One region of the Pseudalkalibacillus berkeleyi genome, then DNA from elsewhere that is predicted to be linked to it. Evidence: a T-box and tRNA genes for the amino acid it is inferred to sense, from the RefSeq annotation. Region 1 holds a T-box; the other holds one or more tRNA genes.
What was found. The T-box of region 1 lies ahead of alaS (alanine--tRNA ligase). A T-box ahead of a tRNA ligase gene usually reads a tRNA of that ligase, here a tRNA-Ala.
Positions count from the first base shown of each region.

Region 2: it encodes a tRNA-Ala, which carries the amino acid that the T-box ahead of alaS (alanine--tRNA ligase) is inferred to sense. The anticodon was not compared.

Region 1 covers NZ_JAKIJS010000001.1:1,870,696-1,877,618, reverse strand. Annotated here, with positions in the region: gene L2716_RS09945 (AI-2E family transporter) at 1-991, shown strand, start outside; T-box leader at 1,024-1,234, shown strand; gene alaS (alanine--tRNA ligase) at 1,320-3,956, shown strand; gene L2716_RS09935 (IreB family regulatory phosphoprotein) at 4,033-4,305, shown strand; gene ruvX (Holliday junction resolvase RuvX) at 4,315-4,734, shown strand; gene L2716_RS09925 (DUF1292 domain-containing protein) at 4,753-5,040, shown strand; gene mltG (endolytic transglycosylase MltG) at 5,327-6,466, shown strand; gene L2716_RS09915 (O-methyltransferase) at 6,556-6,923, shown strand, end outside.
Region 2 covers NZ_JAKIJS010000001.1:2,326,261-2,333,183, forward strand. Annotated here, with positions in the region: partial or broken gene L2716_RS12225 (NUDIX hydrolase) at 1-57, opposite strand, end outside; gene L2716_RS12230 (AAA family ATPase) at 94-654, opposite strand; gene L2716_RS12235 (YfhE family protein) at 879-1,121, opposite strand; tRNA gene L2716_RS12240 (tRNA-Ala) at 1,257-1,332, opposite strand; gene chbG (chitin disaccharide deacetylase) at 1,397-2,125, opposite strand; gene L2716_RS12250 (YggT family protein) at 2,172-2,483, opposite strand; gene L2716_RS12255 (potassium channel family protein) at 2,570-3,325, shown strand; gene L2716_RS12260 (YugN-like family protein) at 3,322-3,726, opposite strand; gene L2716_RS12265 (glucose-6-phosphate isomerase) at 3,972-5,321, opposite strand; gene L2716_RS12270 (MFS transporter) at 5,394-6,578, opposite strand; gene L2716_RS12275 (SLC13 family permease) at 6,643-6,923, opposite strand, start outside.

The sequences.
Region 1 (6,923 bases):
TCCCTTTTGGCATCCCATTTGGGATATTGTGAAGTCTATTTTTGTCCCGTTTTTCATTGCAGTTTTCATTACGTACCTTTTACATCCGATTGTAGAATGGCTTCATGGTAAAGGACTACCGAGAGCGATTGCCATACTCATTATCTATTTGACATTCTTTGGTGGGACAGGTTTTCTAGTTTTCAAAAGCATTCCCTACCTCGTAACCCAGTTGAAAGATTTAAGTAATCAGCTTCCGGTGCTTTCAGATACGTATAAGATGTGGGTGAGGGAATTCTATGAGCGAACGGATCATCTTCCAGAAGCCGTTCATACTGAATTTGAACAAACACTTCATGCAACTGAACGATATTTAACCAAACTGATTGAAAGTGCATTAGGGCTAATCAAAACAATTTGGAGTAACCTCTTTTCTTTACTAGTTATACCTTTTCTCGTCTTTTATATGTTGAAAGATGTGGATTTAATTAATAAAATGTTTTATAACCTTACTCCTAAAAAGTGGCGAGAATCAGGAAAGAATCTTGTGAAAGATGTTGATCAGTCTCTTGGAAATTACATTCGGGGACAGTTAACGGTTGCGGTTGCATTAGCGATATTAGCTGTAGTTGCATTCTGGATCGCGGGTGTTCCCTATCCAGTTATTTTGGGCTTGATTATAGGGGTTACCGACTTTATTCCATATTTCGGACCCATCATTGGCGCGGTACCTGTTGCCCTGATTGCTGCAACAATTTCAGTGAAAAAATTAATCATCATATTGGGGATTTTGTTAGTGCTCCAATTTATTGAGGGAAATATTCTCGGACCTTTAATTGTAGGTAAGTCGTTGCATATTCATCCGATTATGATTATTTTCGCGCTATTAATTGGCGGAGAAATTGGTGGCGTGTTGGGCTTACTATTAGCCGTACCGATATTTGCTGTTGGAAAAGTCATTTTTCTTCATTCGAGGGATCATTATAGAAATATTGACAAGGCTAGAGGCTAAGTCTATAATTATCCAAAGTAAACGATGTATAAATTAACGTGATGATGGAACGAGTAAGTTGAAGCCCTTCCTAAAGAGAAGAACCTCCTTGGCTGAAAGAGGTTTTGGAAGAAGAGTAACTGAAGGCTATTCCGGAATGCAGGGGAAAACCTGCCGGCGCACACCGTTAATGTGCTCGAGGTGATGGATACATAAGAGTATTCGTAACCAGGGTGGTACCGCGTGATAACTCTCGTCCCTGTAGATATACAGGACGGGAGTTTTTTTGTATTTAGCTTTTTTTAACGATTATTGAAGCTCTGTATTTATTAAAGGAGGGAAAAACACAATGAAAACATTAACGTCAGCTCAAGTAAGGCAAATGTTTCTTGATTTTTTCAAAGAAAAAGGACATAGCGTAGAACCGAGTGCATCTTTAGTACCTCATGAAGATCCATCTTTACTTTGGATCAATAGTGGAGTTGCGACATTGAAAAAGTACTTTGATGGTCGTGTCGTTCCAGAGAATCCACGTATTGTAAATGCTCAGAAATCTATACGTACAAACGATATTGAAAACGTAGGAAAGACTGCACGTCATCACACATTCTTTGAAATGCTAGGAAATTTCTCGATTGGAGATTATTTTAAGAAGGAATCGATCCACTGGGCATGGGAATTTCTTACGAGTGAGGATTGGCTTGGAATAGATCCTGAAAAGTTAGCTGTTACCATTCACCCAGAGGATGATGAAGCACATGACATCTGGCATAACGAAATTGGTCTTCCAAAAGAGAAAATTATTCGACTTGAAGAGAACTTTTGGGATATTGGCGAAGGCCCGAGTGGTCCGAATACTGAAATATTCTATGACCGTGGAGAAAAATACGGAAATGATCCGAATGATCCTGAACTATTTCCTGGTGGGGAAAATGAACGTCATCTAGAAATTTGGAACTTGGTTTTCTCTCAATTCAACCATAATCCAGATGGAAGCTATACACCACTGCCTAAAAAGAACATTGATACGGGGATGGGGCTTGAACGTGTAATATGTGCGCTACAAGATGCGCCAACTAACTATGAGACAGATTTGTTCATGCCGATGATTGAAGCAACTGAAAAGCTTTCAGGTGTTAAGTACGGTACAAGTAAAGAACTAGACACAGCATTTAAGGTTGTTGCGGACCATATCCGTACCGTATCATTTGCTGTTGCTGATGGTGCATTACCTTCAAATGAAGGAAGAGGGTATGTACTGCGTCGCCTTGTAAGAAGAGCGATTCGATTTGCTAAGCAACTGGACATCAGTAAGCCGTTTATGTTTGAGCTCGTACCGGTTGTTGCCGATGTTATGAAAGACTTTTATCCAAATGTACAGGAAAACACTGACTTCATACAGAAAGTTGTAAAAAATGAAGAAGAGCGATTCCATGAAACGATCAATGATGGACTTGCAATCTTGTCAGAGATGATTAAGAAGGCAAAAGGGAAGGGTCAGTCAGAGCTTTCAGGTTCGGATGCTTTCAAACTTTATGATACGTATGGTTTTCCATATGAACTTACCGAGGAATATTTAGAAGAAGAAGGAATGACAGTCAACGTTGAACAATTCAAGGTTGAAATGGAAGCGCAGCGTGATCGCGCAAGGTCAGCACGTCAAGATTCAGGCTCTATGCAAGTACAGACGAGTGTACTAAGTGATATCGATGTTGATAGCACCTTCATTGGTTATGATCAATTGACAACTCCTACTAAGGTAAGCGTCATTGTAAAAGGTACTGAAACTGTACAAGAAGCAAATGAAGGTGAAGAGGTTCTCGTGGTCCTTGATCAAACACCATTTTACGCTGAAAGTGGAGGCCAAATTGCAGATAAAGGTACACTATCAAACGACCATGTCTTTGCTGTCGTAAAAGATGTACAAAAAGCGCCGAATGGTCAAAACCTCCATACTGTACTAGTCGAGCAAGGGACTTTGAAAGTTAAAGATGAACTTAAAGCTAATGTGAATGAAGCAAGCCGCGCAGGTATTATTAAGAACCATACGGCAACACATTTACTTCACCAAGCGCTAAAGGACGTTCTAGGTAAGCATGTAAACCAAGCAGGCTCTTTAGTAACACAAGACCGACTAAGATTCGACTTCTCACATTTCAATCAGGTTACTCCGGAAGAAATCGAAAAGATCGAGTCTATCGTCAATGAAAAGATTTGGAGCACAGTACCTGTAGAAAAAATGGTTAAGCCAATTGAAGAAGCAAAAGCAATGGGTGCGATGGCATTATTCGGTGAGAAATACGGTAGTGAAGTACGTGTCGTTCAAGTTGGGGACTATAGCTTGGAGCTCTGTGGAGGATGTCACGTTCAAAACACTGCTGAAATCGGTCTTTTCAAGATTCTTAGCGAGTCTGGAATCGGGGCAGGTACACGAAGAATTGAAGCCGTTACGAGCGAAGGAGCTTACCGCCACCTAACGGGTCAAGTAGGTGTATTAAAGGACACAGCTCAACTATTGAAATCAAATTTGAATGATGTACCTTCTAAAGTTGAACATATCCAGACACAAGTTCGTGATTTACAACGTGAAAATGAATCATTGAAAAGTAAGCTAGCAAATATTGAAGCTGGATCATTACTTGATGAAGTTGTAGATGTGACAGGTGTGAAAGTACTTGCAAAGAAAGTTTCTGCAAGTGATATGAACAACCTAAGGTCAATTGTAGATGATTTGAAGAACCAAATCGGCAGTGGTATCGTTGTCCTAGGGTCTGCGCAAGGTGAAAAAGTAAATATTGTAGCAGGAGTTACGAATGATTTAACGAAAGAGGGTTATCATGCAGGGAAACTTGTAAAGGAAGTCGCTTCTCGTTGTGGAGGCGGTGGCGGAGGACGTCCAGATATGGCTCAAGCAGGTGGAAAACAGCCTGAACAACTTGATGAAGCATTAAATTATGTTTACGAATTCGTCAAATCCATTTCCTAAACCTGTATCAGTAAGGTACAATGGAAGTAGATAAATCGGGGGCTTCCAAATATATTCCCTAAAGAGAGGTGTCAAGATGAGCTCATTTGACAAAACGGTAAAATTTAATTTTCACGATGATTCAATGGATACCAATGTCAAAAATGTGTTGTTGTCGGTGTATGATTCCTTACAAGAGAAAGGGTATAATCCCATTAATCAAATTGTGGGATACTTACTTTCTGGAGATCCAGCTTATATACCACGTCATAATGATGCGCGTAGTAAGATGCGGAAACTTGAACGTGATGAATTAATTGAAGAACTTGTTAAGTCTTATCTCGTCCAGCACCAAGAAAGTGAGAGATAAAATCAAACAATGAGAAAATTAGGTTTAGACGTGGGTACGAAGACAATAGGCATCGCGATGAGCGATGCCCTTGGTTGGACAGCACAAGGAATTGAAACGTACCGACGTAAGGGAAACATTGATGAGGATTTAGCTTACATTCAAGAGCTCGTTCAATTACACGATGTGGACAAAATCGTTGTCGGTTTTCCGAAGAATATGAATGGGACAATTGGTCCTAGTGGAGAAATGTGTCAAGAATTCGCCCGACAAATCGAGGATACATTAAATATATCTACGGTATTATGGGATGAGCGATTGACTACGGCTGCTGCTGAGAAAATGTTGATTGAAGCAGATGTGAGTCGGAAGAAACGAAAAGGTGTCATTGATAAAATGGCAGCCGTTTTAATCCTGCAAGGCTATTTAGACAGCCCAGCAGCAAACTAAAGAAGAAGGTGTTTTGACATGACTGAAGAAGAAAAAGAGCGGATCATCATTCCAGATGAAAATGGAGAAGAACATTTATTTGAGGTACTATTCACGTTCGATGTAGATGAGTCAGAAAAATCATATATGGTACTTGTACCAGCTGAAAGCTCTGAAGACGAAGAGGATGTAGAAGTATTTGCATTCCGATACGAGGAAAAAGGCGAAGAAGATGACGATATCGAACTATTCCCAATTGAAACAGATGCAGAATGGGATATGGTTGAAGAAATGCTAAACACATTCCAAGATTCTGAAGAAGAATAAAGTCAAGGGCTACAAATTAGTTCCTTATGAAGAACAAGATCAAGTAGAACGCGCTACTTGATCTTGTTTTTGTTTATTGTAGCTCTTCCTATATTTCCATTCCCCCTAAACAGTGAGTAGAGCCTCCCCTTTAATGTCGACGGTCACCTGAAAAATGGTTAATTATACTAAAAGTTGACTGTTTTTCTCACACCCATCTTTCGACAATCTATAAAAAAATTGCTGGAAATTAGCTGAATTATTCCTAAGATATAGTATAATAGGGAGGATGAGAGGGGGATGTTTGGTGCTTCAACCAAATCTTGATCAAGAAACCATTTTACGCCGCAACCATGAGGCAAAGGTTGTAAGGAGAGTTGTATTACTTGTCCTAGCGATCTTGATCTTTTCTATTATAGGACTCGGTATAGGTGGTTATGTATATATAAAAGGAGCGTTAGAGCCTGTTGATGCTTCGAGCAAAAAGCCAATAGAAGTAGAAATACCTATTGGAACGTCAACAAGTGAAATAGCCAACAAGCTTGAAGAAAAAGGGGTTATAAAAAGTGCGCTCGTTTTTAAATACTATGTTAAATACAAAAATGATAATGACTTTCAAGCGGGGAATTATGAACTAACAAAAGCGATGGAAATGAAAGACATTATTCTTTCATTAAAAGACGGTAAAGTTTACAAAGAACCAGAAATGACAGTCAGAATTGCTGAAGGACTAAGAATTCCACAAGTTGCTTCAAAAATAGCGGAGCAAACGGAATATACAGAAGATGAAGTCCTTAAAAAGATGCAAGATAAAAAGTATATTCAATCATTGGTAGAGAAATATCCGGTACTCGGTGATGAAATCTTAGATGAAAAAGTGATATGGCCATTAGAAGGGTATTTATTCCCAGCGACCTATGAATTTTTCAAAAAAGATCCATCTTTAGAATCAATCATAGAATCCATGGTAAGTAAGATGTCGACCGTGGTGACGAAGTATCAAGCCAATATTGAGGCTAGTGGATATACGACACATGAAATTCTAACGTTAGCATCCATTATTGAAGAAGAAGCGAAAGAAAAAGAAGACCGATTTAAGGTTTCTGGTGTATTTCATAACCGGTTAAATAAACCGATGAGATTACAATCCGATGTTACGGTCACCTATGCCCAACAACAGTCGAAAATTACAGTAACCTATAAAGATACAGAAACGAATTCACCTTATAATACGTATGTGCAAAAGGGTCTTCCAATTGGTCCAATATCATCTCCAGGTGACTCTGCTATTAATGCGGCAGTGAACCCGGAACCGAACCCTAATTATTATTTCTTTGCGCGTCCTAATGGAGAAGTTCTGTATGCGAAAACGTTAGATGAGCATAATGTTATTAAAGAAAAATACATTCAAGAATGGCGCGATTTGGCAAATAAAGATAAAGATTAAACCTGGGATTCCAGAGGGAATGAAGTAAGTTCGCATTCCCTCTTTTCTTATGTTAAAATAGACCGGGTCAAAAAGGAGGATTCCGTATGATTTCGGATGAAATGAAGCATTACCTAGAGGGACTTGTATCAGAACGCCCTAAGCATATTTTAGAGATGGAGCAACAAGCCGAAGAAGGACATGTACCTATCATGGACTTGATCGGTATGGAAGCTCTGTTACAAATCATACGTCTCCACAAGCCTAAAAGAATTTTGGAGATTGGTACTGCAATCGGATACTCTAGTATCCGGATGATACAAGCCTCTCCAGAAAGTAAGCTTGTTACTGTAGAGCGTGATCATGAACGATTCTCTCAAGCCATAGATAACATTTCAAAAGCAAACATGGATGAATCCATAAAAGTTCTTGAAGGGGATGCCCTTGAGCTCGTCGAAGAGATACAACATTCAGGACC
Region 2 (6,923 bases), 460 kb from region 1:
AGTTAATATTAATGGCCTAGTCCCAACTAATTGTCTTAAGTCTTTTACATAATTCATTCTAAAACCTCACAATCATCTATGTAAAAAGGTTACTCATACTTGATTCGCGATATCAAGGATACTTTTTGTAACGGAAGGTATGTCATCTGTGGTTTTTATGACAAACAAATGGTTCGCTTCTCCTTCAATTGGTGAAGTAATCTCTTTTTTACTCGTTTCTTTCTGTTGTTTGATCAGTACTTCCTCAAATGTTGAAGCACTCCTAAAGATTGCTGTACTTCTTTCACTGTTTGCAATTCTCTCTTGAAGGACATGATCTGGAATATCGAAATCAACGAGTATGCTAGTAAATCCGTTCTTATGAAAATGGTCCAGCAAATTCAGACGCGTTGTGCGACCACGATTAGAGTTACAAAGAATAAGATGAACATTCGTTTGATCAACTGCATAATCAATAATGGTTTGAGTGAGCGCATACTTAATTGTATTTGGACCTTGCTTGGGTAGTAAGTGTTTGTAAAAAGTATTGATGAATTCCGCATGATTATCTTGATCAACCACTAGTGCGTTCTGTAATTGTTGTTCTAACGCTTTCGCAAATGTCGATTTCCCGCTATGGGTTTTACCAACTGTTATGATCACTAAACGCCTCATAAATGTAACTCCTTTAGTTGAACTTAAAATTTACTCATCTCTACTTTCGACTATTTTCCTTATCATTCCTTCTCTTCAGACAAACGTAAAAAAGCCGCCTCCCGAAGGAAACGACTTTTGAGGCTGTTGGGACGGTTCTTTGTTACAAGTACAGAAGAACTATCCACTCGGTAACCAAAAAGACCATCCTTAAATTTTTTGAGGATGGCCTTCAAATGATTACATTATTTTAATTTAGGATTTTCACTTTTCGCTTCTCTTACTTTTGGTTTACGATAACCACCAGCGATATCTGCTTGTTTAAATTCCTTCGCATAATGGACTTCTTGAGCGTCAGATAATTCTTCCCCTTTTATTGGTTGATACTGAGTGTTTTTTGCCATTGTGCTCATCCTTTCTTCTGGAATCTGGTTATATTCATTTTCTACCCTTAAGAAAAATGTGATAAACATAAGTAAATGTATCATTTAAAAAGACCCCTACCTAAAATGCAGTCAATTTCATAAAGATTGCTTCCCTATATTTTCTCTTCAGACAAACGCAAAAAGCCGCCTCCGGAAGAAAGCGACTTTTATATAAGGTGGTCATTTAAGGTTTATACTTGGTGGAGCATAGCGGGATCGAACCGCTGACCTCTTGGCTGCCAGCCAAGCGCTCTCCCAGCTGAGCTAATGCCCCATTTTGGGATTTTTGCAACAAGATGAGTATAGCACACCTTTTTTGAAATGAGCAATATCTTCCATTAGAGAAGCTGTATTTTTTCTTTATTGAGCTTTGTGTTCATCAAAATCGTTAATTCATCTGCTCTTTTTACATGATAGGATGAGCCATTCAATAATGCTTCATCTACATAGGCGGGGTGACACATGACTTCTACTGATGTCCCGCCCTTTACTCTATTTTGTAACTCATCAAAATATCCTTCATGGACACCATCCTTATAAAAGTCTGCTAAGAAAATATCCGTCAATAGCCGCAAGTCTGTCTTCTTGTCTCCAAATACATTCCTCACAGGTAATCCATATTTTTCAGATAACCGTTTTACAACTGATAATAACTTGCTCTGTCCGTGAATATGGTGGTGGCTATCCATGTGTGTTGGGACTAATCCCGTTTGCAAAAACGCCTCAATTTGAGCGGACCACTCCATTTCAACGTCCTCAACTCTTACCTCTTCAATTCTTTCAAATTTCCTCGTCATTCGAAATGTTCCATCATCACTCGTTAAGGAAGGTACCTTTGGAGCGAGCGCTTTTCCACATGTCAACGTCAAATGAACCCCGACCTTTAGATCCGGATTTTCTTTGGCCAATTCAATTGCTTGATCGGTGCCTTGCATGTTCATGAGCATCGTTGTGGAATTAACAATCCCATGCTTATGTGCATCCATTATTCCGTAGTTCACACCTCTAGAGTAGCCGAAATCATCAGCATTCACGAGTAACTGTATCAATGAAATCGCACCATCCATTCTTAGTGTCTTATCTTTATTATACGCCGAATGGATCGGTTATCCTTTATCGTCTCCGATTGTCGCCACCTGAATTGAGCATTAGTATAAACTGCACAAGGAAGTAAGAGAGAAAACCATACACAATTAATGCAAAGATACTCGTTAATTCTAGTTCATATTGTCCTTGTATCATTGGAGATGGGAAAATATTTCTGAATGGTGATAGCAAGGGCATCGTCAAATTATAAATCCATTGGACAAATGGCGTATACGGATTTGCCCCGAAAAGCTTCAATACGATTCTGAGTAAAATAAGTGCTTCAATGATTCCCATGAATAGATTCACTAAATACACTAGAAAAGGTCTTTTCCTCATGATTCACACCTCCTTTATTGCGTTTCTAACGGACAGGTTATGGTTATACTTTTTGTAATGACATTTTTTGAAACCTAGGTGACTTTATGAAGACGATCACAGCGCATTATCTTCGACTACCCGCTATATTAAGATTAATTATCATAGTGTTAACGGTACTTTTTCTATTTGGGACAATGATGCATTATATTGAGCCTGGTAACTATCGTACAGTTTTTGACGGTATTTATTGGGCTGTCGTCACTGCTGCAACTGTCGGTTATGGCGACCTTGTTCCGAAAACATTGATCGGAAAAGTAATGACTATATTATTGATATTTTCTGGTACGACGTTTATCACTTATTTTTTCTCACAAATGGCTACTTATACGGTGAAGCGTCAAAATGCACTCATGAAGGGTGATATGGATTACCAGAAAAGTGGTCATATTGTCGTCGTTGGCTGGAATGAACGGACGAAAACATTGATAGAAAAAATTAACGAAGATACACCTGATCAACATGTAGTATTAATCGATCGAACGATTAACAAGAATCCTTTTCAGAATAGTAATGTGCACTATATTCACGGAAAGTCCTATGAGGATCAAACGCTTGAAAAGGCAAATGTGCAATTTGCGAAAATAGTCTTCATTACTGCAAACAATCAAGTAAGTGAAGAACAATCAGATATGGATTCAATCCTTACATTAATAGCAGTGATCGGCATGAGTCCCGTCGCGAAAACGATTGTTGAGATTTTAACATCCGCTCAAGTCGAGAATGCGAAGCGGGCAGGTGCCACAGAAATCATTCACACTTCAACCATTGTGAGTTCTGCACTCTTTAAGAGGATGGATTAATCGAGAAGCTGTTCCTCTAAGTGACGAACCATTTTTTCACCGATTCCCACCCATTTCTCATCTATTGATCCATCTGGATCTTGAGGTTCGGAAAATTGATTTATTGATGCGGATGCATTTCCTACCGATACATTGTCATCCAAACCGCGTTGGTACACATGATGAAGCAAGTACGGTGTACCCATTTGAACGATGCAATCATTTTTATCTAGCATGCCTTTCACAGAACTAAACGGAATGCGGAGGTACATGTAGCCCTCTTCGTCATCCAGTTTGTAGTCAAACGCACCATGGTCGTATTCCCAGCCACCGCCAATATCATAGCCTAATGGTTTTAGCGTGTATTCCAGTTCATTCAGTTCATATTGCTCGCCTTCTAGCTTGGAGCGAATTTCCTTCATACGTCGTTTCTCCCTTCATATAAATCATTACTTTTATCGTGTCCATTCCATTTTCATTTCATGAATCAATGTTGGATTTGTCCGATAAATTTGCTTGTTGCACGATAAACCCTAATGTTCACACGATAAAACCTGAGTTTTGCACGATAAAACTTGAGTTTTGCACGATAAATCATTGATCTTGATCGATAAAACATTAAAAAAACCGAACTGATGGTTCAGTTCGGCTCTTCATTATTCATGGTTTATTTAAGTCGTCGTTCTAATTCTTGTTTTAAGTCTTCAAATCCTGGTTTACCTAGTAGTGCGAACATATTCTTCTTATAAGCTTCTACTCCAGGCTGGTTGAATGGGTTTACGCCGAGCAAATATCCACCGATTGCACACGCTTTTTCAAAGAAATACACGAGGTAACCGAAATGATATGCATTCAATTCAGGAATGTTCACCACAAGATTCGGCACGCCGCCATCTGTATGGGCGAGTAATGTTCCTTCATATGCTTTCTCGTTAACGAAGTCCATCGTTTTCCCGGATAAAAAGTTTAAGTTATCGAGGTTCCCTTCGTCTTCTTCAATCGTCATTTCCTTACGCGGCTTTTCAACGTTCAAAATCGTTTCGAACAAGTCGCGACGTCCTTCTTGTACGTATTGTCCAAGTGAATGAAGATCCGTTGAAAAATCTGCTGCTGCAGGGAAAATCCCTTTATTGTCTTTTCCATCACTTTCACCGTAAAGCTGCTTCCACCATTCTGCTACGTAATGTAGTGCGGGCTCGTAGTTGACCATAAGCTCAACTGTTTTGCCTTTGTTATAGAGCACATTACGAACAGCTGCATATTGGTATGCTTCGTTATCAGCTAAGCTCGGATTGCTATATGCGGTTCGTGCATCTGCTGCCCCTTTCATCATTTCCTCGATATTGATACCAGTTGCTGCAATCGGTAGCAAGCCGACAGCCGTCAGAACAGAATAGCGACCACCGACATCGTCAGGTATGACGAACGTTTCATAGCCTTCTTTATCGGCTAGCGTTTTTAACGCACCTTTTTCACGGTCTGTTGTTGCGTAGATCCGTTTGCGTGCCTCATCTTTACCATATTTCTCTTCCAAAAATGTTCTAAAAATACGGAATGCAATGGCTGGCTCTGTTGTTGTCCCTGACTTTGAGATCACATTAATGGATACGTCCTTATCCTTCAATACGTCAAAAAGATCTTGCGTGTACGTTGAACTGATCTGATGTCCGACGAATATGACTTGAGGTGTATCGCGTTTTTCTTTCCCTAGCATGTTGTAGAAGGAGTGATGGAGCATTTCGATGGCAGCTCGAGCACCTAGGTACGAACCCCCAATACCGATGACGAGCAATACCTCTGTATCCTTCTTGATTTTCTCCGCTGCTTTTTGAATCCGATTAAATTCTTCGCGATCGTAGTTTTCTGGAAGGTCGACCCATCCTAGAAAGTCATTACCGGCTCCTGTTTTGTTATGTAGTGCCTCATGTGCTGTTTTCACTTGGTCTGCGTACTGATCAATTTCATGCTGACCGAGAAATGCCAAGGCTTTTGTATAATCAAATTGAATTGTAGACATATTACCCCTCCAACTTCTTTCATTATTCATAATCACTTTATCCGAATAAAAAATCAAACGCAAGTTGTACAGCTATGATTGATGCTTCAACTTAGGCAGAAACATAAAGATAAACAGTAAGAGCATGCTTGTACTTAAGATCCCTGTCCATGCAAAATGATCCCACAGTGTTCCAACCGCAGAACTACCAATCGTAACACCTAAATAATAATTGATTAGATAGAAGCTAGATGCGCCGCTTTTGTGATGTGTAGCCGTTCGATTAACGAGTGCTGCAGCCATTGAGTGTGATATGAAGAAACCTGTACATAAGACTGTCAGACCGAAAATAATCACAGAACTATTATGGATTGCAGTTAACCAAGTACCGATTGCGAGGAGCATCAGTCCGCTCAGCATTACATTGAACAGTCCGAACCGATTAGAGAAACGACTCGCTAGTGGTGGCGCTAACACACCGAGCACATATGCAAAATACGTATAAGAAATCCATTTAAGCGACCAATTGAACGGCTCTCCTTTTAGATAGAAAGGTAAGTACGTCCACACAGCGGTGAACATGATTTGTAATAGGAGGCCCATTACAAACAGAGGAATGAGTTTTCGGTCCGTTAAATGAATAAGCATGCCTTTTAGGTCGGATTTTAGAGATGAGCGCGATTCTGCTGAAGGACGTTCTGATGGCAGTAGCACAATAAATAAAAGGAGTGCGACGACGCCAAATCCACTTAAACTAAGTAACGAAGTCTCCCAACCCCACTTATCTGCACTATACCCTCCCCAAACACGACCAGACATACCACCGAGTGCATTACTCGCGATGTATAGCGTCATTGCAATACCAATATACCTTCGATCGATTTCATTGCCGAGATAGCCCATGGCTGATGCTGGTACACCTGCTAAGAAAAAACCTTGCAACAGTCTAAGTCCGACTATGAAAGAAAAGTTTGTTGAAAATGCCATTGCTGCTAATGTCAAAATCGTCACCGTAAGGGAAACAATCATAATGTTCTTTTTACCATATCGATCAGCAAGAAATCCTAGGATAAATAGACCAAACATCATCGTAAAAACTGAAGCTGACATTAGAAAGCTCGATAAGGTTGTGCTAACATCGTACGTCTCAACAAAAACCGGTAGCAACGGTTGAAAAATATACAGCGTAGAAAATGTGAGCAGCGACGAAATCGTCAGGCTGATGATGGCTTGCCAAAACTGATGTTGTTGTTTCGTATAAGGAATGTGTGCGTCCATAACCTTCAACCCTTATCTTTTTATAATGAAAGAAGAGGGTGATAGCACCCTCTTCGCATTTACTTTATTTATTAAATGCATCAGGAAATGTCGTCAAATCGATTCCCCAAACGATTGGTAAGTAAAAATAAATCGCAATCGTTACAATGACAATTGAGGCGATATTCAGCCAAAATCCTGCGCGCATCATATCTGGTATTCTCAAGTATCCTGAACCGAATACGACTGCGTTCGGAGGTGTTGCAACTGGCAGCATAAATGCACAGCTAGCTGCTAGTCCTGCTCCAATCATCAATGCATAAGGGTGAACAGAAATCGCAGATGCGAGCGATGCCATAATTGGAA